Regions from separate parts of the Lysinibacillus sp. GW823-FHT02G10 genome, predicted to be linked through region 3. Evidence: predicted binding sites of a transcription regulator. Region 3 holds the regulator's gene; each other region holds the start of a gene.
What was found. Region 3 encodes LexA, which represses DNA repair genes until DNA is damaged. Its sites were predicted from a motif close to CGAACATATGTTCG; they were not measured.
Positions count from the first base shown of each region.

Region 1: AC1RFD_RS10710 (carbohydrate kinase) is a predicted target of LexA. The motif match lies at 4,468-4,481, and genes of this name have one in related genera.
Region 2: ruvA (Holliday junction branch migration protein RuvA) is a predicted target of LexA. The motif match lies at 4,609-4,622, and genes of this name have one in related genera.

Region 1 covers NZ_JBXAJI010000002.1:154,427-161,122, forward strand. The annotation lists gene AC1RFD_RS10700 (RelA/SpoT family protein) at 24-2,219, opposite strand; gene AC1RFD_RS10705 (pseudouridine-5'-phosphate glycosidase) at 2,425-3,339, opposite strand; gene AC1RFD_RS10710 (carbohydrate kinase) at 3,344-4,435, opposite strand; gene AC1RFD_RS10715 (MFS transporter) at 4,548-5,798, opposite strand; gene AC1RFD_RS10720 (MarR family winged helix-turn-helix transcriptional regulator) at 5,983-6,441, shown strand; gene AC1RFD_RS10725 (adenine phosphoribosyltransferase) at 6,481-6,696, opposite strand, start outside.
Region 2 covers NZ_JBXAJI010000002.1:178,216-184,911, forward strand. The annotation lists gene AC1RFD_RS10790 (polysaccharide deacetylase family protein) at 1-68, shown strand, start outside; gene yajC (preprotein translocase subunit YajC) at 142-408, opposite strand; gene tgt (tRNA guanosine(34) transglycosylase Tgt) at 662-1,807, opposite strand; gene queA (tRNA preQ1(34) S-adenosylmethionine ribosyltransferase-isomerase QueA) at 1,865-2,905, opposite strand; gene ruvB (Holliday junction branch migration DNA helicase RuvB) at 2,923-3,927, opposite strand; gene ruvA (Holliday junction branch migration protein RuvA) at 3,946-4,566, opposite strand; gene AC1RFD_RS10820 (phosphotransferase) at 4,678-5,556, opposite strand; gene AC1RFD_RS10825 (LysM peptidoglycan-binding domain-containing protein) at 5,546-6,592, opposite strand.
Region 3 covers NZ_JBXAJI010000001.1:207,209-213,904, forward strand. The annotation lists gene AC1RFD_RS01000 (prepilin-type N-terminal cleavage/methylation domain-containing protein) at 1-234, shown strand, start outside; gene pilM (type IV pilus biogenesis protein PilM) at 350-1,324, shown strand; gene AC1RFD_RS01010 (PilN domain-containing protein) at 1,324-1,917, shown strand; gene AC1RFD_RS01015 (hypothetical protein) at 1,914-2,606, shown strand; gene AC1RFD_RS01020 (prepilin peptidase) at 2,671-3,423, shown strand; gene AC1RFD_RS01025 (gamma-glutamyl-gamma-aminobutyrate hydrolase family protein) at 3,457-4,179, shown strand; gene lexA (transcriptional repressor LexA) at 4,287-4,904, opposite strand; gene yneA (cell division suppressor protein YneA) at 5,071-5,385, shown strand; gene AC1RFD_RS01040 (YneB family resolvase-like protein) at 5,382-6,047, shown strand; gene def (peptide deformylase) at 6,076-6,651, opposite strand; gene AC1RFD_RS01050 (helix-turn-helix transcriptional regulator) at 6,644-6,696, opposite strand, start outside.

The DNA.
Region 1 (6,696 bases), on a different contig from region 3:
CCCAATTCTATATTGCCTATCAATTAGTTAATGACACGTTGCACCGAATAAATATCAGGTGTTTGTTTAATTCGCTCAACTACTTTATGCAAATGTGAAATATTCGAAATAGAAATTGTTAAATGAATTGTTGCCATTTTATCACGGTCAGCACGACCACTTACTGCTAAAATATTCGTTTTCGTTTCACTAACAATTTGCATGATTTCATTTAAAATGCCAGGTCTATCAAAAGCTGAAACTTCAATATCAACAGGGTATTCCTTTTTCTCAGGAATGACACCATGCTCCCATTCTACTTCAATTAAGCGCTCCTGCTCATCCTCAATTTGAATATTTGGACAGTCCTCACGATGGACAGAAACACCTCTACCCTTCGTAATAAAACCTACAATATCATCACCAGGAACGGGCGTACAGCAGCGAGAAAGTCGAATGAGCATATTATCAATACCCTTTACAATAACACCCGATTCCGTACGTTTTTGTGGAATTGGATTTTTCATTTTTTGTTCAATTTTCTCTAGTGCTTCTTCCTGCTCACGTTCTTTACGACGTTTTTCAGCTAAACGATTTACGACCTGTTGCGCAGTAATACCATTCACACCAACTGCAGCATACAAATCTTCTTCATTCGTATAGTTAAATTTGTCACATACCCGTTTTAGGTTTTCGGAGGACATCGTTTCCTTTAAATCGAAATCCTGAGCACGGATTTCTTTTTCTATCATTTCTTTACCTTTGACAATATTTTCTTCACGCAGGTGTCGTTTAAAGAATTGCTTTATCTTATTCTTCGCCTGCGAGGATTGAGCTATTTTTAGCCAATCGCGACTCGGACCAAAGGATTGTTTAGAAGTTAAAATTTCAATGATATCGCCCGTTTTTAATGGTGTATCAAGCGGTACCATCTTCCCATTGATTTTCGCTCCAATCGTACGATTTCCCACTTCGGAATGAACACGGTAGGCAAAATCAATAGGAACAGAACCTGCTGGCAATTCAATGACATCACCTTCAGGTGTAAAGACATAAACCATATCAGAAAATAAATCAAATTTTAAGGATTCCATAAATTCTTCTGCGTTGGAAGATTCATTTTGAAATTCTAAAATTTCACGGAACCACGTTAATTTTTGGTCAACATTCTGCTTTTGATGATCAACGTTTTTGCCTTCTTTATATGCCCAGTGCGCCGCAATCCCGTACTCTGCAATTTTGTGCATTTCCTTTGTACGAATCTGTACCTCCAACGGATCACCATATGGTCCAATAACAGTCGTGTGTAGGGACTGGTACAGGTTTTGTTTTGGCATAGCAATATAGTCTTTAAAGCGTCCTGGCATTGGTTTCCAAAGTGTATGCACAATCCCTAATACGGCATAGCAATCTTTAATACTATCGACAAGAACACGAATGGCTAATAAATCATAAATTTCATTAAACTGTTTCTTTTGTAACACCATTTTTCGATAGATACTGTAAATATGTTTTGGTCGACCATAGACATCTGCGTCAATTTCAACCTCATTCAGTTGTGATTTCATCTCAGCCATCACATTTTCTAAATAAGCTTCACGTTCATCACGTTTTTTCTTCATCAGACTGACAATACGATAATATTGTTGTGGGTTTAAATAGCGCAGTGCTGTATCTTCAAGCTCCCATTTTACAGTCGAAATTCCAAGACGATGAGCAAGTGGTGCAAAAATCTCGAGCGTCTCTTTTGAAATGCGTCGTTGCTTTTCAGCAGGTAAATGCTTTAACGTACGCATATTATGAAGACGGTCTGCTAGCTTAATGAGGATGACACGAATATCTTGCGCCATAGCCACAAACATTTTCCGATGATTTTCTGCCTGCTGCGCCTCTTTAGATAAATATTTAATTTTCCCTAGTTTGGTAACACCATCAACAAGCACGGCCACCTCTTCGCCAAATTCACGTACCAAATCATCCCGTGTAAAATCCGTATCTTCGACAACATCATGTAAAAAACCTGCCGCTACAGTTTCTGGGTCCATTTGTAATTCAGCTAGAATACCTGCTACTTGTACTGGGTGAATAATATACGGTTCACCAGAGCTACGGAATTGCTCAATATGGGCATCCCTTGCTAATTCATATGCTTTTTTCACGAATGCGACATTTTCATCATTCATGTAGGATTTGACTAACTCAAAAACGTCCTCAGGAGTCAAAATTTGCTCTTTCGCCATAACATGTCCACCTTGCTCGTCAAATTTTTCAGATTAGATATAAACTTAATTGTATAAAATATTGTGGTCTATTGTAAAGAGACTGTATCATTTAGTTTAGTTAATCTCGTGAACAGTTCGAAAAATGGAAAAAATATTCTTCTTTTTAATAAAAAAGACCCTCTGCGACTTCACGTCACAAAGAGTCCTTGTTTCGACAAATTGATTAATGTAATTGATTGTAAGCTACAGCAATTTTCGCGCCGACTACTGCATTGTTTTTCACTAATGCAATGTTGGCATCAAGACTTTTACCTTCTGTTAATTCTTTAACTTTGCCAAGTAAGAATGGTGTAACATTTTTACCTTGAATGCCATTCTCTTCAGCTTCAACTAAAGCTTTTTCAATAATGTTTGTAATAAATGCATGCTCTAATGCTTCAGACTCAGGAATTGGATTTGCGATGACAGCGCCACCTTTTAAGCCTAATTGCCATTTCGCAGATAGCATTGCTGCAATTTCTTCTGGCGTATCTAATTGGAAGTTTACATCGAATCCACTTTGACGTGTGTAGAATGCTGGTAATTCATTCGTACCATAACCAACCACTGGCACACCTTTTGTTTCAAGATATTCTAATGTAAGACCGATGTCTAAAATAGATTTTGCACCCGCACAGATAACGGCAACATTTGTTTGTGCTAATTCTTCTAAATCAGCAGAGACATCCATTGTTGTTTCCGCACCACGGTGTACACCACCAATACCACCTGTAACAAAGATTTCAATACCTGCAAGCTCTGCACAGATCATTGTCGCTGCAACTGTTGTAGCACCTAATTTTTTCGTTGCTAGTAAGTAGCCTAAGTCACGACGTGAAGCTTTTGCAACACCTTGAGCATTACCGAACATTTCTAGTTCTTCATCTGATAGACCAATTTTAATTTTTCCATCAATTAATGCAATTGTTGCTGGGACTGCACCATTATCGCGAATAATTTGCTCAACTTCACGCGCAGTTTGCACGTTTTGTGGGTATGGCATACCGTGTGAAATAATTGTTGATTCTAACGCAACGATTGGTAGACCTTTTGCTTGTCCTGCTTTTACTTCTTCTGATAATACGATGAATTCTTTCATGTTGTTATTCCTCCATTTCATTTTTCAACAAATCTACTGATAATTCAGGTCTTACTGTATAAGGAGATGCCAATGTATTTTTTGCATTGGTTAATCCAGCATCAATACATGTCTCAAAAGATTGTCCAGTCAGCCAACTGTGAATAACAGCGCTGACAAAGGCATCTCCTGCTCCTGTCACATCTTCAATTTTGTCAATCACTTTAGCGGCAACATGACAAGGGGCAATCGTTGTAGATGCTGCATAAACGCCCTTGCTACCAGCCGTGATAATGACATGCTCCGCACCTAATTGTAGGAGCTGTTGTAAAGCTTTTTCATAATGGGTAGCGTTTTCAATTTTATGTCCAACAATCGTTTCCGCTTCATCTGTGTTACAAATAAACCAAGTTACGCCTTGTAATGTTTCAGGTAGTCGATTCATTTTTGGCGAAGATACTGGCACAATGACAAGTGGAATATCACGAGCAAGGGCTACTTGCTGGATATACGCCACTGTTTCTTTTGGACAGTTTAAATCCAAAATAAAACAGCCTGCGTTTACAAGCATTGTTTCATGTTTTTTCAACAAGCTCGGTAACAGAAGGTCGTAAACTTCCATATTTGCTACAGCTAGTGCTAGCTCACCCTGTTCATCCATGATGGCAGTATAAGAACCTGTGGAAGCCTCTGCAAGCTGCTCTACATAACGTAGATTCATAAAGGATTCCGAAGCCTCTTGGATCACTTGCCAATCAGCATCCTTACCTGCCGTTGTCAGTAACGTCACTTGGTGGTTTAATCTGCCTAAGTTTTCAGCAATATTTCGACCAACGCCACCTACACTAAAGGAAGAACTGGCAGGGTTAGATGTTCCAAATTGAACATTGCCCTTGACATGGAATTTGCGGTCTAAATTAGCGCCACCGATGCAAATAATTTCATTTTCTTCGGGTAATATATAAGCACGACCTACAATTTTTCCTTGCTTCGTTAAACTAGACACTAAATTAGCAAGCACAGGACGCGACAGATTCATTGCATCTGCCATTTCTTGCTGAGACATAAACGGATTCTGGCGAATTAAAGCAAGCACCGCCTGTTCTCTTTCATTCATAGCATCACCTTTTATTATATTTGTTTATATTATAAACTTTTGTTTGCGTTATGTCAAAAGATTCTTTATTAAAAAAGTTGAACCTCATCTTACTGAGGTTCAACTTTTTTGTTTATGCTTGCTGAGGTGTTTGTTTTTTAACAATGATGACGAATAAACTGGCCATTGCACAAAACATTCCTGCAAGAAAAAAAGCCCATGTATAAGAGTTAAAAAATTTATAAATTAACCCTCCACCATACGCTGCAACCGCCGCTCCTGCTTGATGGGAAGCAAATATCCACCCATAGATAATACTGCTTTTTTGCATACCAAAAATTTGTCGTGTAATACTGATGGTTGGTGGCACTGTAGCAATCCAATCTAGTCCGTAAAAGATCGTGAAAATCGTTAATAAAACAAATGATCCTTGTGCAAGTGCATAAGGGAGCAATAATAGAGATGCGCCTCTTAACAGGTAATACCAAAACAATAACCACCGATTATCGAAGCGATCAGACAACCAGCCTGACGCAGTTGTGCCTAATAAATTAAAAATGCCCATAAAAGAAAGGAATGATGCGGCAGTGACTAAAGGAACGCCAAAGCTAATACAATAAGAAACAAAATGAGTACCAATTAATCCGCTTGTCGATAGCCCACAAATAAAAAAGCTACCTGCTAAGAGCCAAAATGCTTTAATCTTAATTGCCTCAAATAAACCTTTAAAAGCCATAGCTATTGGATTCTTCTTTTGCTGTATTTGTTGTTCCTCTATAGCCTCCTCTTGTCCATAAGGAGTTAACCCCATATCCTGAGGTCTATTTTTTATAAAAAGCGCAATCATGAAAAACATTATGATACTAAGGAGTAGCATTAATGTGATAGCCCATCGCCAAGAATAGTGTTCAATAATGATAGCTAGAACTGGTAATAAAATTAACTGGCCCGTGGCTGTACTTGCCGTTAAAATACCAACCGCTAATCCTCTGCGTTTTACAAACCAATGATTCGCAACATATGGGCTAAGGACAGTTAAAAAAAGACTTGCTCCAAGACCAATAATGCCCCCCCAAATAACGATTAGCTGCCAGGATTCACTCATCAAAAATGTTAAAGTCATTCCTAATACTAAAGTTGCCATAGCACCTAGCATCATTTTCTTTAAGCCAATGACTTCAAGTAATGCAGCCATAAATGGTCCAGATATGCCATATAAAAACAAACTTACAGCAAAGGCTAAAGCAATGGTTGAACGATCCCAGTGAAATTCTTTTTCAAGAGGGTCGATAAACACGCCAGATGATGACATTGTAATTCCTGCGACAATTATCGAGAAAAATGTGACGATTAAAATAAACCAACTATAATGAACACGCTTCACCTCAACACCTTCTTTTCTTTGATAGACTACAAAACATGTATATACATGTTTAAGTCTGCTTATTTCATTTATATGTATATACATGTATAATCATAGTAATCGTTCATAAAGCTGTCAAGAAGTAATTTCTAGTTATTGGGTGTATACTTATAATTAGTAGAATCCCCTTAAAGGAGTACTGTCGATGAAGAATCAACTTAAAAATATTGATTATACACAAATTTGTGTTTGTGCAAACCTTAGAAAAAAAACAAGGGTTGTCACACAATTATATGATAAGCTGCTACAGCCTACAGGTTTAAAAGTTACACAATATTCAATGCTTGCACATATCGACCTTCAACAAGCTGTCTCAATCAGCCGTTTAGGTGAAATTTTACAACTGGATCAAACCACTATAACACGTAATATTAATCTATTAAAGCAACATGGCTATGTTGAGTTAAAGCGAGATATCAATGATGCTCGTACCAAAAAAATAAAGCTCACTGAAAAAGGTTTAGAAAAGCTGCATGAAGCAGCACCTATTTGGCAAGGCATTCAAGATAGAATTATCGAGGATATTGGAACCGAAAAATACGCAGATTTCTACGATACCTTGCGAACAATGCAAAAAATTATTCAAGCCTATGACGAAGTATAAAAAAAGCGCCCACAGTATAGGGCGCTTTTTGCCATGCTCTTAATATTGAATAAGTGTTTTAATATTTAAATCGCCAAGCTTTTCGCGACCATTTAATTCTAGAAGTTCAATCAGGAATGCACAGCCTACTACCTGACCACCTAATTGTTCTACTAAACGAACCGTTGCTTCAACTGTACCACCAGTCGCTAGTAAATCATCACAGATTAAAACTTTTTGACCAGGCTTAATTGCATCATGATGCATTGTTAACGT
Region 2 (6,696 bases), on a different contig from region 3:
TTAATGGCAATGATACTGGTGAGGCATTCATTCATAAATTAAAAACTACAACTGCAAAAAACATCTAAACACTGCCTTCTAATATTGTATAAAAAAGACTTACAATATAGCTATCGCCTATTGTAAGCCTTTTCTTCTTTGTTACTGATTGTCATTGACAATTCGTCCAATTGCTTGACGGTCAAATTTCACTCGTACATTGTCAGCAATTTTTAATGTCACTGCTGTGTCTTCAATTGCATCAATAACACCGTGTAAACCACCAATCGTAATGACTTTATCTCCACGTTGCAAACTACTTTGCATATTTTGTGTTTCCTGCTGTCTTTTTTTAGCTGGACGGATTAAGATAAACCACATTGCAACGAACATTAATAATATTGGTGCTAATCCTAATAATTGATCCATAATAGCATCTTGCCCCCTTTCCAAATCTCACTTTTTTAGTATAGACTATTCCACCATTAAAAAGCGATGGACAAGCCCAAAAATTTTCTCAATTACTAATATTTTTTCTATGATTGACAATATTTTGCTAGAAATATTCACTTTTTACAAAGTTTTGAATGATTTGCAAAACTATTGCTATTGATTATGGACATTAGGGGATGCCTAATGTCCTTTTTTTAATTTAGCGCATGAATGATCCTATTCGTCTAGTTTAAAAGTTTTTTGCATCTGGCCCATTAAAGCCGTATTTTTCAAAGAACTCTTCACGGAAATCACCAAGGCGATCTTGACGAATTGCCTCACGTACTTGCTCCATCAATTTTAATAGGAAGTGTAGATTATGATAGGATGTTAAACGAATACCGAACGTTTCTTCCGTGCGAATAAGGTGACGAACATAGGCACGAGAATAATTTTTACATGTATAGCAGTCACAGTTCGGATCAATCGGCCCAAAGTCACGTGCATATTTTGCATTTTTCACTACTAGACGTCCTTCTGATGTCATCAGTGTTCCATTACGTGCAATACGTGTTGGCAGTACACAGTCAAACATATCGATCCCACGAATTGCCCCATCAATTAAAGAATCTGGTGAGCCAACACCCATTAAATAACGAGGTTTATTTTCAGGCATCATTGGCGTAGTAAATTCTAAAACACGGTTCATCACATCTTTCGGTTCTCCAACGGATAATCCACCAATTGCATAGCCTGGGAAATCTAGTTCTACTAACGCTTCTGCTGAGCGGCGGCGTAAATCTTCGTACTCTCCACCTTGAATAATGCCAAATAAACCTTGCTCCTCTGGACGCTGATGTGCTTCCTTACAGCGTTTTGCCCAACGAGTTGTTCGATCAACTGATTTCAGCATATAGTCATGTGTCGCAGGATATGGTGGACATTCATCAAAGGCCATCATTATATCAGAGCCTAAATCATTTTGAATTTCCATTGCCTTTTCTGGGCTCAAAAATAATTTATCTCCATTGAGGTGATTACGGAAATGAACTCCTTCCTCCTCAATTTTCCGGAATTGACTAAGTGAAAATACTTGGAAACCACCTGAATCCGTTAAAATTGGACGATCCCAGTTCATAAATTTATGAAGTCCGCCTGCTTCTTTGACAATATCATTACCTGGACGAAGCCATAAATGGTACGTATTGGACAGAATAATACCGGCATTCATCTCTTTTAATTCTTCTGGTGACATGGTCTTCACCGTTGCTTGTGTGCCAACAGGCATAAATGCTGGTGTTTCAAAGGAGCCGTGTGGTGTATGGACGATGCCAAGACGTGCTCCTGTTTGTTTACATGTATGAAGTAGTTCATATCGAATTGCTGGTTGTGTCATAAAATAAATAATCCTTTCTTATCTGAAGTAAAAACAGTACTCCGATTTTATCCACTATTATTTTTTGGGACGTATAAACATAGCATCACCAAAACTAAAGAAGCGATATCTTTCTCCTACAGCTTGCTGATAAGCACTTAAAATGGTCTCACGAGTGGCTAGCGTACTAACAAGCATGACTAGTGTTGATTTTGGTAAATGGAAGTTTGTGATTAACCCATCCACCACCGTAAAATTGTAGCCTGGATAGATGAAAATAGACGTCCAACCTTGTTCTGCTCGCACTTCTCCCTCATATTTAGAACCAATTGTCTCTAATGTACGAGTAGAGGTTGTCCCAACAGCTATTACCTTGCCACCGTTACGCTTTACGCGATTAATTGTATCTGCTGCTTGTTCTGTAACACTATAGAATTCCGCATGCATTTCATGGTTCTCAATCGAGTCTACACTAACGGGACGGAAAGTGCCAAGACCGACATGTAGCGTAATAAAGACAACCTCTACTCCTTTAGCCTTCACTTGAGCTAATAGCTCCTCTGTAAAATGCAGCCCAGCTGTAGGCGCTGCAGCAGAACCACGCTCTTTGGCATAAACGGTTTGATAACGATCTTTATCCTCTAGTTTTTCACGAATATAGGGAGGTAATGGCATTTCACCAAGTTGCTCTAATATTTCATAAAAAATACCATCATACTGAAATTCAAATGTACGTCCGCCATGTTCAAGCTCACCTGTACATGTAGCTGTTAATAAACCGTCACCAAATGTGATGACTGTTCCTACTTTTACACGCTTTGCTGGTTTTACAAGTGTTTCCCACTCATCTGTACCAGCCATTTGCTTCAGTAGCAATACTTCTATATGTGCACCTGTTTCTTCTTTTACACCCATTAAACGAGCAGGTAAAACTCTTGTATCATTTAGTACAAGACAGTCTCCAGCATGTAGCTCGTCTAATACATGGGCAAAATGGTGGTGCTCCACTTTATTTGAGCCCGGTGTCACGACCATTAATCTACTTGCTGTACGATCAACTAATGGTGTTTGGGCAATAAGCTCCTCTGGTAATTCAAAATCAAAATCTTCTACACGCATGAAAATAACTTCCTTCTTTATGTTTGTTGGGGATACTCATATCCAAAATGTTCGTAGGCTAAATGTGTGGCTACTCTTCCTCTCGGGGTACGTTGAATAAGGCCAATTTGCATCAAATAAGGCTCGTATACATCTTCTATCGTAACCCGTTCCTCACCAATTGATGCAGCAAGAGTATCTAAGCCTACTGGGCCTCCTCGGAATCGCTCAATCATATTGGTTACAAGTTTATGGTCAATATGATCAAGCCCTCTAGGATCTACTTGTAACAGCTCTAATGCTTGCTGTGCAAGACCCTCCGTTATCATACCATCTCCAAGCACTTGTGCATAATCTCGCACTCGTTTCAATAAACGATTGGCAATTCGAGGTGTTCCACGTGAGCGTCTCGCCATTTCCATTGCTGCTACTTGCTCTATTTCTACCTCAAATAAATGTGCACTTCTCACAACAATTTCAGCAAGCGATCGGTCATCATAATATTCTAGGCGCAGCAACACACCAAAGCGATCTCTTAGAGGAGCTGATAAAGCACCCGCTCTTGTTGTTGCACCTACAAGGGTAAAGGGAGGTAAATCAAGTCGTACAGAACGTGCTTCAGGACCTTTTCCTACCACAATATCTAAGCAGAAGTCTTCCATTGCTGGATATAATACTTCTTCAATAGCACGGGGCAGTCGATGAATTTCATCAATAAATAAAACGTCCCCAGGCTCTAGTGAACTTAAAATAGCTGCCAAATCTCCTGGACGCTCAATCGCAGGGCCACTTGTCATGCGTACGTTAACATTCATCTCATTTGCGATAACAGCCGCTAAGGTCGTTTTACCAAGTCCTGGAGGTCCATATAACAACACATGATCTAAACTTTCTTGGCGAAGCTTTGCCGCTTCAATGAATATTTGTAAGTTTTCCTTTACTTTATGTTGCCCAATATACTGTGCTAATTTTTGAGGACGTAAAGATAACTCAAACTGCTCATCATAGCTCCCTGCTTCACTTGCCATCATACGTTCAGACATGCACCTTTCCTCCTTTCCTTATTTTAATTTTAGCAGTAGTTGCAATGCTTGTTTCATAAAGGCATCTGTCGTTTCAAGTTTATCGTTATCCTCTAGCTGTGGTTTAATTTTTTCTAGCTCTTTTTCAGAATAGCCAAGAGCCATTAAGGCAAGTAGGGCTTCTTCTAATTCATGTTTATAGGCATGCACACCAAACAAAGGTAATTCATCTTCTGCACTAGGTAATTCAAGTGTATCTAATAATGAACCAAGTTTGCCCTTCAAGTCGAGGATCATTTGACGTGCTGTTTTTTTACCAACTCCAGGGAACTTCACTAAAAACGCTTCGTCCTCCCGCTCAATTGCGCTAATAACCTGTTGTGGATTACCTGTAGCTAAAATCGCTAAAGCGCCCTTTGGTCCTATTCCTGACACTAAAATAAGCTTACGGAATAACTCACGCTGATCTAGGTTAGGGAAGCCATATAAAACTTGCGCATCCTCTCGCACATGCAAATGAACATATATCTGTTGCTCAAGGGCAGATGTTCGAAAAGCAAATGGATTGGGCGTATTAAGTTGCCACCCAATCCCCTGTTGTTCCAGCACAATAAATTCAGGTGTAATACGAGTAATTTGTCCTTTTAAATAATCATACATCTATAATCCCTCACAATCATCGTCTTCGATTATAGCATATAGCGAACGAATGCTCGACAAAAAGTAGCGTCTAAACTCCGTTCGCAGACAAAAATGACCGCCAATTGACGGTCATTTCTTGACAAATCTATCAATATCGTACCACAGTTTTGGCCAATAGGTGAGGGCTCGTTTTGTAAATGGTACTAAATAATCTAAAAATACTAGCTGTTGCTCTAGTGGTAAATCTATAGCAAACAGCCATTCTCGTAATAACTCATTTGGGTATTTCAAGCGATGAAGCTTTCTTTTATCCAGTCGTTTCAGCTCAGGTAACTCTGCAAAAATCTTTCCAAGATCATAATCTACAGCAGGTAACACACGATGTAACCATAAAATATACTCGTCATCCGCTTCACCAAGGTGCGCTAAATCAAAATCAATTAAACGTAATTGTCCATCGGAGCACCATAAAAAATTATGATGAACTACATCCCCATGCAATAGCGTAATCTCTTTTTCAGGTGCATCTTCCAATGCAATCAATTGTAATGACTTATCACTATAATGCAATATTTGATCAATTTCTTCTTTCGTTAAAAATGTTCGAAACTCATTTCTTCTACTTTTAAAACGCATATGACGCATTTGCCATTTTAAAAGCTGTGAGTAGGTATGCAAGCCTGGCACGCGCTGCCACGCAATCTTTTTATGTGTGTCATGTAAAGCGATTAATAGTCTAAGAGATTCATTACGATCTTTTTTATGCGCAAAGTTAGCCCCGTGGCTTCCTTCTTGCCACATTTGCACAATTAACTGCTCATCATCGCTCTGAACTAATGGTAGGATCAAAGAAGGTTCCATACGTCCTAATTGGCGATGAATGGTTCTTACCTTCTCCGCAATTTCCACTTGCTTTGCACGTTTGACAAAATAATTTTTCGATCGATATTTATATTTCCAAATATTTGGCTTTACTTCTTCTACAATATACGCTTTTTCACCATCGATAAGGCGTCATCCCGCCTGGGAAATAATGCGGAGACATCCAAGGACCTGCTGCTGATGGGCATGGTGGTGGACAATGTGTCGGACATGGTGGTGGCGGGCAATGACAAGGGTCCATTTGCCAATTTGGCATCATCATTGGTTGTGTGCCACAGCCACAAGATTGACCCATGTTCATATCAGGCATCATCATTGGTTGTGTGCCACAACCACAGGATTGCCCCATATTCATATCGGGCATCATATCCATTTGTGGCTTTTGGTGATCTTGCGTATGGAAGAATGGTGATGTGGACTCTAAAAAGTCTTCCATTCCACCTACTTTATGATCTGGCATGTCATAGGACATTGGCTGCTGTGGCATCGTATAATGCTCGACCTGCGGCTGCATTGGCATCGGCCACCACATCTGATGATAGATTGGCTGATGGCAACTTGAACAATGTGGTACGGCAGGCATTTGTGGCATGATATGCATTGGTGGATGTGGTGCTGGTTGTGGCATTGGCATTGGCTTTGGTTTAGCTACAGGCGGTGGTGGCGGTGTAGGTGCTGGCGGTGGTGGTGGCTGTATTTGTACAGGTGGTGTTGTAACATTTTGCTCCATTTGTGGCATCACCAATTGCTGGTGCCAATTCATTTCCACAGGCTGCGGTACCCACATCGGCTGTTGTGGCATCTGCATTGGCATTGGCATCGGTATTGGTATCGGTATCATTTGTGGTTCTGGCATTGGCATAGGAGCTGGTGGTGGCGGTACAATTGGCGGTGGTGGTGGCATTGGTCGCTGTACCTCTTTTTTAGGACTTTCCTTTGGTGTCTCCTTATGCACTTGTGTTTCCTTTTTCGGCATTTCTTTATGTGAATCTCTATGCGGCTCTTTGTTTATTTTTTCAGGCAATATAATTTCCATGCCTGGAACAATATAATCTGGGTTGGCAAGATGGACATTGAGCCGCTTCAAATCTTCAAACGAAATGCCGTACTCTTTCGCAATCTTCCACAATGTATCTCCCTTTTGAACAATATGAATACGCAATTTTTTCCTCCCTTCCTCTCTACGTATCATATGTTCAATGTTTCATTTGGATACAAAAATTTCAGCAAGTTAGAAAAGCTTCATGGTACACTAATTCATAAGGA
Region 3 (6,696 bases):
AAAGATGGTAAATGTGATGCAAAAGCATTAGCACCATTTGTAGACGGAATTGATTTGAAAGATTCAGCAGCTGAATATGACGGTAAGGATTGGAAAATAACTTATGATAGATTCGGGGAACTTAAAACAAGTGAGTTCCAAATCAAGGGGACACAAATAACGGAAAAAGAACTAAATAAATTATTAACAAAAGCTGAAGTAAAGCCTACAGAAGAAAATAAACCTGAAGAGTAATAATCAGTCCTCCCAACCCACTCAGAAGCGCAAGAAAATTTGCGTTTCTGGCTGGGAAATGGATGACTAATAGAAAAAATCGATTATACTGAATAGGATAAGGAGGTCTTTTCACATGTTTAAGAGAAAAAGAAAGTCGCATGTTTCGATTGAACTGAAGGATTATGTGCTACGTGCGATTGTGGCGAAAGGACCAGAGCCTAATCAGTGGCAGGGCTATGAATACCCTTTAGCAGCTGGAATCGTTGAAAATGGAACTATAATCGATGAGGTAGCTCTTTTTGAGGTGATTAAAGAGCAAGTAATGAAATGGACAGGGAAAAAACAGGCTGTTCGTATGTTTGTCCCTGATACGACGGTTCTATTAAAAAACTTTGAGCACCCTAAAGATGTAAAGCCTCAGGAATTAAGAGGATATGCTGAAATGGAATTGGGACATTCTATTCATTTACCATTTCAAGATCCTTTAATTGATGTGTATGATGCAGATGCCGAGGATGGCAAGGCTATCTTATTTGCTGCGCCTTCTGAAGAGATTACGAAACTGGTAGGGATGCTGTTAGATGTTTCATTAGAACCCGAAGCTGCCGATATTCGTGCGCTTTGTAATATACGCTTATTAGAGCACATGTCCTTATTAATGCCTAATAAAACATATTTAATTGCAGAATGGTCGATTAATGAACTCTCTATCAGTATTTTTTCCAATGGCCAAGTGGAGTTTTTGCGCTATCAAACCATTGAAGTAGATATGACGCAATGGCTGGGGAAGAAAGAGAATGAGTTTAGCTATCAATTTATTTATAATGGCGAATCAGAGAATTATCAAATGGTCGTAATGGATCAGGTTCTAGAGATTGATCGGATGATGAATTTCTTTAAGTTTTCTTTACATAAAGGTGAAAAAACAGTGGATGAAATTATCATGCTTGGCGATAACCCACTATTGAAATCAATTGGGAACTTACTCGCTTCTAATTTAGAACCACCACTAAGGGTTGTCGATGGGAAAAAAATTGAGAAATCGTTTCCGCGCTTTAAGCGAGAATTTTCAACGTTGCTTGGCTTAGCTTTGAAGGAGGTTCGTTAATGGTTCCAGATATAAACCTCTTACCACAACTTGAAAAAAGAACAACTTCTCCCAAGCTTTTTTATAGCTTGGTGATTGTCATTGTGGGACTTATTGTAGCGTATTTACTTTTTTTATTTTTTACATCCAAAAGTGAATTGTCACGATTGACTGCAGAGGAACAGGCATTAACAACACAGCTTGATCAATTGCAGCAAGAGCTAGACGCACGACAAAATGTCGATCAGGGTTCGTTGGAAGAGTCAGTAACTTTTATACAAAGCGTTTCTTATCCTGTAACACCGTTAATTGATGAAACAAAAACTTTATTACCAACTCAATCCTATTTACGTAGCTATGTTTTCGGAGAGAACTCGGTGAATATTGAAGTGGATTTTGAAACGATGACAGATATATCGAAATATGTTGAGCGACTTTTAATGAGTAGCTATTTTACAGATGCTCAAATTAACACTGTCTCAAACTTTGAAATAGAGCTAGGTGAACAAAGGGTGTTAACACCCCAACAAAAATTTAAAGAAGTACCGCGATATTCAGTGTCCATTACAGCGACAATCGATTTTATGTATTTAGCTGGAGGACGACGCTCATGAATAAATTAACGAGTAGTAAAAATTCGTCTATGATCTTGTTACTGGCGCTGATAGCTGCTATTTTATTTGCGCTGTATTATTATTTGCTTTCACCAAAATTGGATGAAGTGAATGAAAAAGAGAGTAATGTATTGCAGGTGCAGCAAGAATTAGCTAGTGTCAAAGAACAACTAGCACAATTAGACAAAGAGCAGGGACAGCCTACTATCAATATATTAGCCTTAAGACAAAAGCTACCTGTAACAAGAGCCGTTGAAAAGATTATTCTTGATTTAGCTGAGATTGAAGAGGTGACAGGAACTCGTGTACTGTCTTTAACTGTTCAAGGTGAGGACGGCACTGTGACACCTTCAGATGAATCGAATGATCTTAATATGTTGGAGCAGGCTGAAGCAGAGGTCAATGGTGATCAGGAGAACAAGGAGACTACTACACCGATTGCATCTCTTTCGAAGGACTCTTTACCAACTAATTTAAAGCTTGTTACTTTTATATTAGAGGTGGGTGCGCTTGATTTTAATTCTCTTGAAAGCTTTTTACAGGAGGTTGAACAATTAGAGCGTATCATGAAAACCGATAAGATTGAATTTAAATTGCCTGGAGAGCAGGCACAGCTTGAGAAAGATGCAGATCTTACGTTAAAGGCAACAGTGCAAGTGACGACGTTCTATTACGAAGAACAACAATAACTTTATTGATAGGCGCACCATACTTCATTTGTATGGGCGCCTATTGGTTTAGGAGGACATAAAATTGGAAATGGCTTATACGATCTTTATTTTTTTATTTGGACTTGTCTTTGGCTCTTTTTATAATGTAGTTGGCTTACGTGTACCACAGAAGGAGTCGATTGTACATCCTCCTTCACATTGTCCAAAATGTCAGAGACGACTGACGGCGCTTGATTTAGTACCAGTTTTGTCTTATGTATTGTTAGGAGGAAAATGTCGGGGTTGTGGCAATAAAATTTCTTGGGTTTACCCAGTCATAGAATTAATGACAGGTGTATTATTTGCCTTTGCTTATTGGCAGCTAGGCTGGGGCATAGAATTGATAGTAGCACTCTTTTTTATCTCTTTATTAATTATTATCGTTGTATCAGATTTAGCCTATATGCTAATTCCAGATAAGGTGTTAGTATTCTTTTTACCTTTGCTAGCTATTGGACGAGTGCTGTCACCATTAACACCGTGGTGGGACTCTCTTGTGGGTGCTGTGGTTGGTTTTGGCATATTATATATCATTGCTGTGCTATCAAACGGTGGCATGGGTGGAGGCGATATTAAATTATTCTTTTTAATTGGTCTCGTTCTGGGTACGATTGATACACTGTTAACGCTATTTTTAGCTGCAGTTATTGGTATGATTGTCGGGATTACCATGTTATCGAAAAACAAACAGGGGAGAAAAACACCCATTCCGTTTGGGCCATCTATTGCATTGGCCGCAGTTATTGTTTATTTCTATGGCGATGTATTAATTCATTGGTATCTAGGCTTTTGGTAATTGTGCAATTTTCAAGAATGTGGAGGGAAGCAAGTGAAACCGATTATTGGTATTACAGCCTTTGTAGAGGATGATTTATCCTCTCGATTAAATGTTGCTTACAGCAAAAGTATCATTGAAGCAGGTGGAATTCCACTGATTATTCCAATTGGAGTAGAAGAAGAGGCAGCCCAGATTTTAGCCCTTACAGACGGTTTATTATTATCTGGTGGTCATGATGTGCATCCATTTCTATTCGGGGCTGAGCCTTCATTAAAGCTTGGAAAAATTCATCCAGCGCGAGATACGATTGAGTTAGCATTGATTGAAGCCGCATTCCAACGTAAGATGCCTATTTTCGGGATCTGTCGAGGAATTCAAATACTAAATGTTGCATTAGGTGGTACCTTATATCAGGATATTGATAGTGATCACTTTAGTACCAAGTTACTCCAACATATGCAGCAATCAGGTCGAGCTGTAGCTACCCATTCTGTACAGGTTATTGCTGACAATCTATTAGCTACTATCGTTGAACAAGAGAAAATAGCAGTGAATTCATTTCATCATCAAGCGGTGAATGTTTTAGCAGAAAAATTAAAAGTAGCGGCAAAATCTAACGACGGTATTATCGAAGCGGTAGTTCATGAGGAGATGCCATTTTGCTTAGCTGTTCAGTGGCATCCTGAGGAACTAGCCATAGCAGGAGATGAGAGTGCTCAAAAGCTATTTTCAGCCTTTATTGAAGCGAGCATAAAATTTAAGAAGGAAGCTTAGAAGAGGCATTGTACAAAGAATCCAATCGTATGTGGATTCTTTTTTTGCGTAAAAAAGAGGATACATGCTCTTAGAAGGAACATAATCCTCAAAATCTGCTTTAATCGTTAATGTACACGTCTATAAAGACCTACAACTTGTCCTAAAATAGAAACTTGATCGACAATAATTGGTTCCATAGAAGAATTTTCAGGCTGTAAACGGAAATGGTTTTTCTCTTTAAAGAAACGTTTTACAGTTGCTTCATCCTCAGCTGTCATAGCTACAACAATATCCCCATTATTAGCTGTTGCCTTTTGTTTTACAATGACTAAATCTCCATCTAAAATCCCAGCTTCAATCATTGATTCCCCCATGATTTCTAGCATGAACAATTGATCTTCACTTGTGCCATACGTATCGGGTAATGGGAAGTATTCTTCAATATTTTCAATTGCTGTAATTGGAGAACCAGCTGTAACTTTCCCGACAAGTGGGACATGGATCACCTGTTGTTTTTGAATGGATTCTTCAGGCTCTAAAATTTCAATTGCGCGTGGCTTTGTTGGATCTCGACGAATAAAGCCTTTTTGTTCTAATCGAGCTAAATGTCCATGAACAGTTGAACTGGAAGCAAGTCCAACTGCTTCACCAATTTCACGTACTGATGGCGGATATCCTTTAGCTCGTACCTCTTCCTTAATGAAAGCTAAAATGTCCTCTTGTCTTTTCGAAACTTTTTTCATGAGTGCTCACCTCTTTTTTCTAAAATCATTCTTCTTATTTGATAGTATAACAGAATGCGAACATGTATGCAAACATAGGTTCGAAAAGTGTTTGACAAAAACGTTTGTTCGCTTTATTATGGGAACATACATTCCGAACAAACATTCTTAAAAAGGGGTAATGATTATGACATGGTTTAAGAAAAACACACATATCTCAATTTTAATAGGAGCTTGTTTATTATTTGCAGCATACCTTTACATTACTGATCCAGGAAAAGTTAGTTACGCAGAAATTCAAATCGAACATGGGGATAGCTTGTGGTCGTTAGCCGAGCAATATCGTGGTAAAATGAGTACTGATGATTGGATAAAGCTTGTAAAAACTGAAAATGAACTAGCAGATATTAAAATTGTAGCGGGAAAATCTCTAGTTATTCCTGTAGTGAGTGATCAAGCCAGTCCCATCAATACTATCGAAATTGCGAGAAATGAACAATGATAAATAATCAACTATCGGCTGTTGTCTATTGTCGCGTAAGTACTGAAAAAGAAACACAAAGCTCCTCATTAGAGCGCCAGCAGGAAGAGTTGCTGCGCTATGCTAAAGAGCAAGGCTATGCGGTGAAGGGCGTGTTTAAAGATCAACATAGTGGTTATGATGTAGAACGTGAAGGCTTGCTAGAAATGCTTGATTTTATAAAAGATAAGAACATTAATGCTCTTTTTGTCCAAGATGAAACTCGTTTAGGACGAGGCAATGCAAGGATGGCTGTATTACATTTATTACAAAAGTCAGCAACTGATGTTTTTTCTATGCGTGATGCAGGCCCAGTCCAATTAAATGAAATGGATACGATGCTGCTTGAGATTTTAGCGATTGTAGAGGAATATCAACGTAGAATCCATAATGCTAAAATTCGACGAGGTATGCGACGTGCTGTAGAAAACGGTTATCGTCCAGAAAATAATTTATCGAATCGAGGTAATCCGCAGGGGCAGGAGCGAAAAGATCTACCTGTAGACGAAATTGTGAAGCTACGCAAACGTGGATTTACCTTTGAAGAAATTTCTATAACGCTTAGAGGGTTAGGCTTTGAGGTAAGTAAGGCGACAGTACATCGTCGTTTCCAAGAGCACCAAGAAAGATTAGCAGGAAAATAATATTCCTGCTAATTTTTTTTGTAAAAAACTACTGAAGGGAAGAAAAGCTTTCGATGATAACATGATTTGGCAGTTGGAAAGGGTGCTCTTTATTTATTCGGTCATAAAACATGATGCCATTCAAATGATCGATTTCATGCTGTACAACGATGGCCCCGTAGCCCTGTAACTGTACAATGATTTCAAGTCCATCGATGTCGTAAGCTTTGACTTTAATTCTCTCATATCTCGGTACAAAACCAGGGACAGGTCGATTTACAGATAGACAGCCTTCTCCTTCCGGTAGATAAATCATATTAAGGGAATGACTTATTATTTTAGGGTTAATCAGCATCATTTCTTGGTCATCAAAGAGTACAGCAAACATTCGTTTATCTACGCCAATTTGATTAGCAGAAAGTCCACTTCCAGGCCGAAGCTTATATTTTTTTGCTAGCGTTTGATTTTGGCTATTTTTCAGATATTGCAGCATGGCTAGGAGGGTATTTCGGTCTTCATTGGTCACTGGTATCGACACTTCTTGAGTTTGTTTTCTTAAAATCGCCGAGTGTTCTTTCACAAAATCCTTCATTGTAATCATATAATCTGGGTGAAATTTAGTCATAGATAAACACCTCATCAATACGGCTATTAAGAACCTTAGCAATCT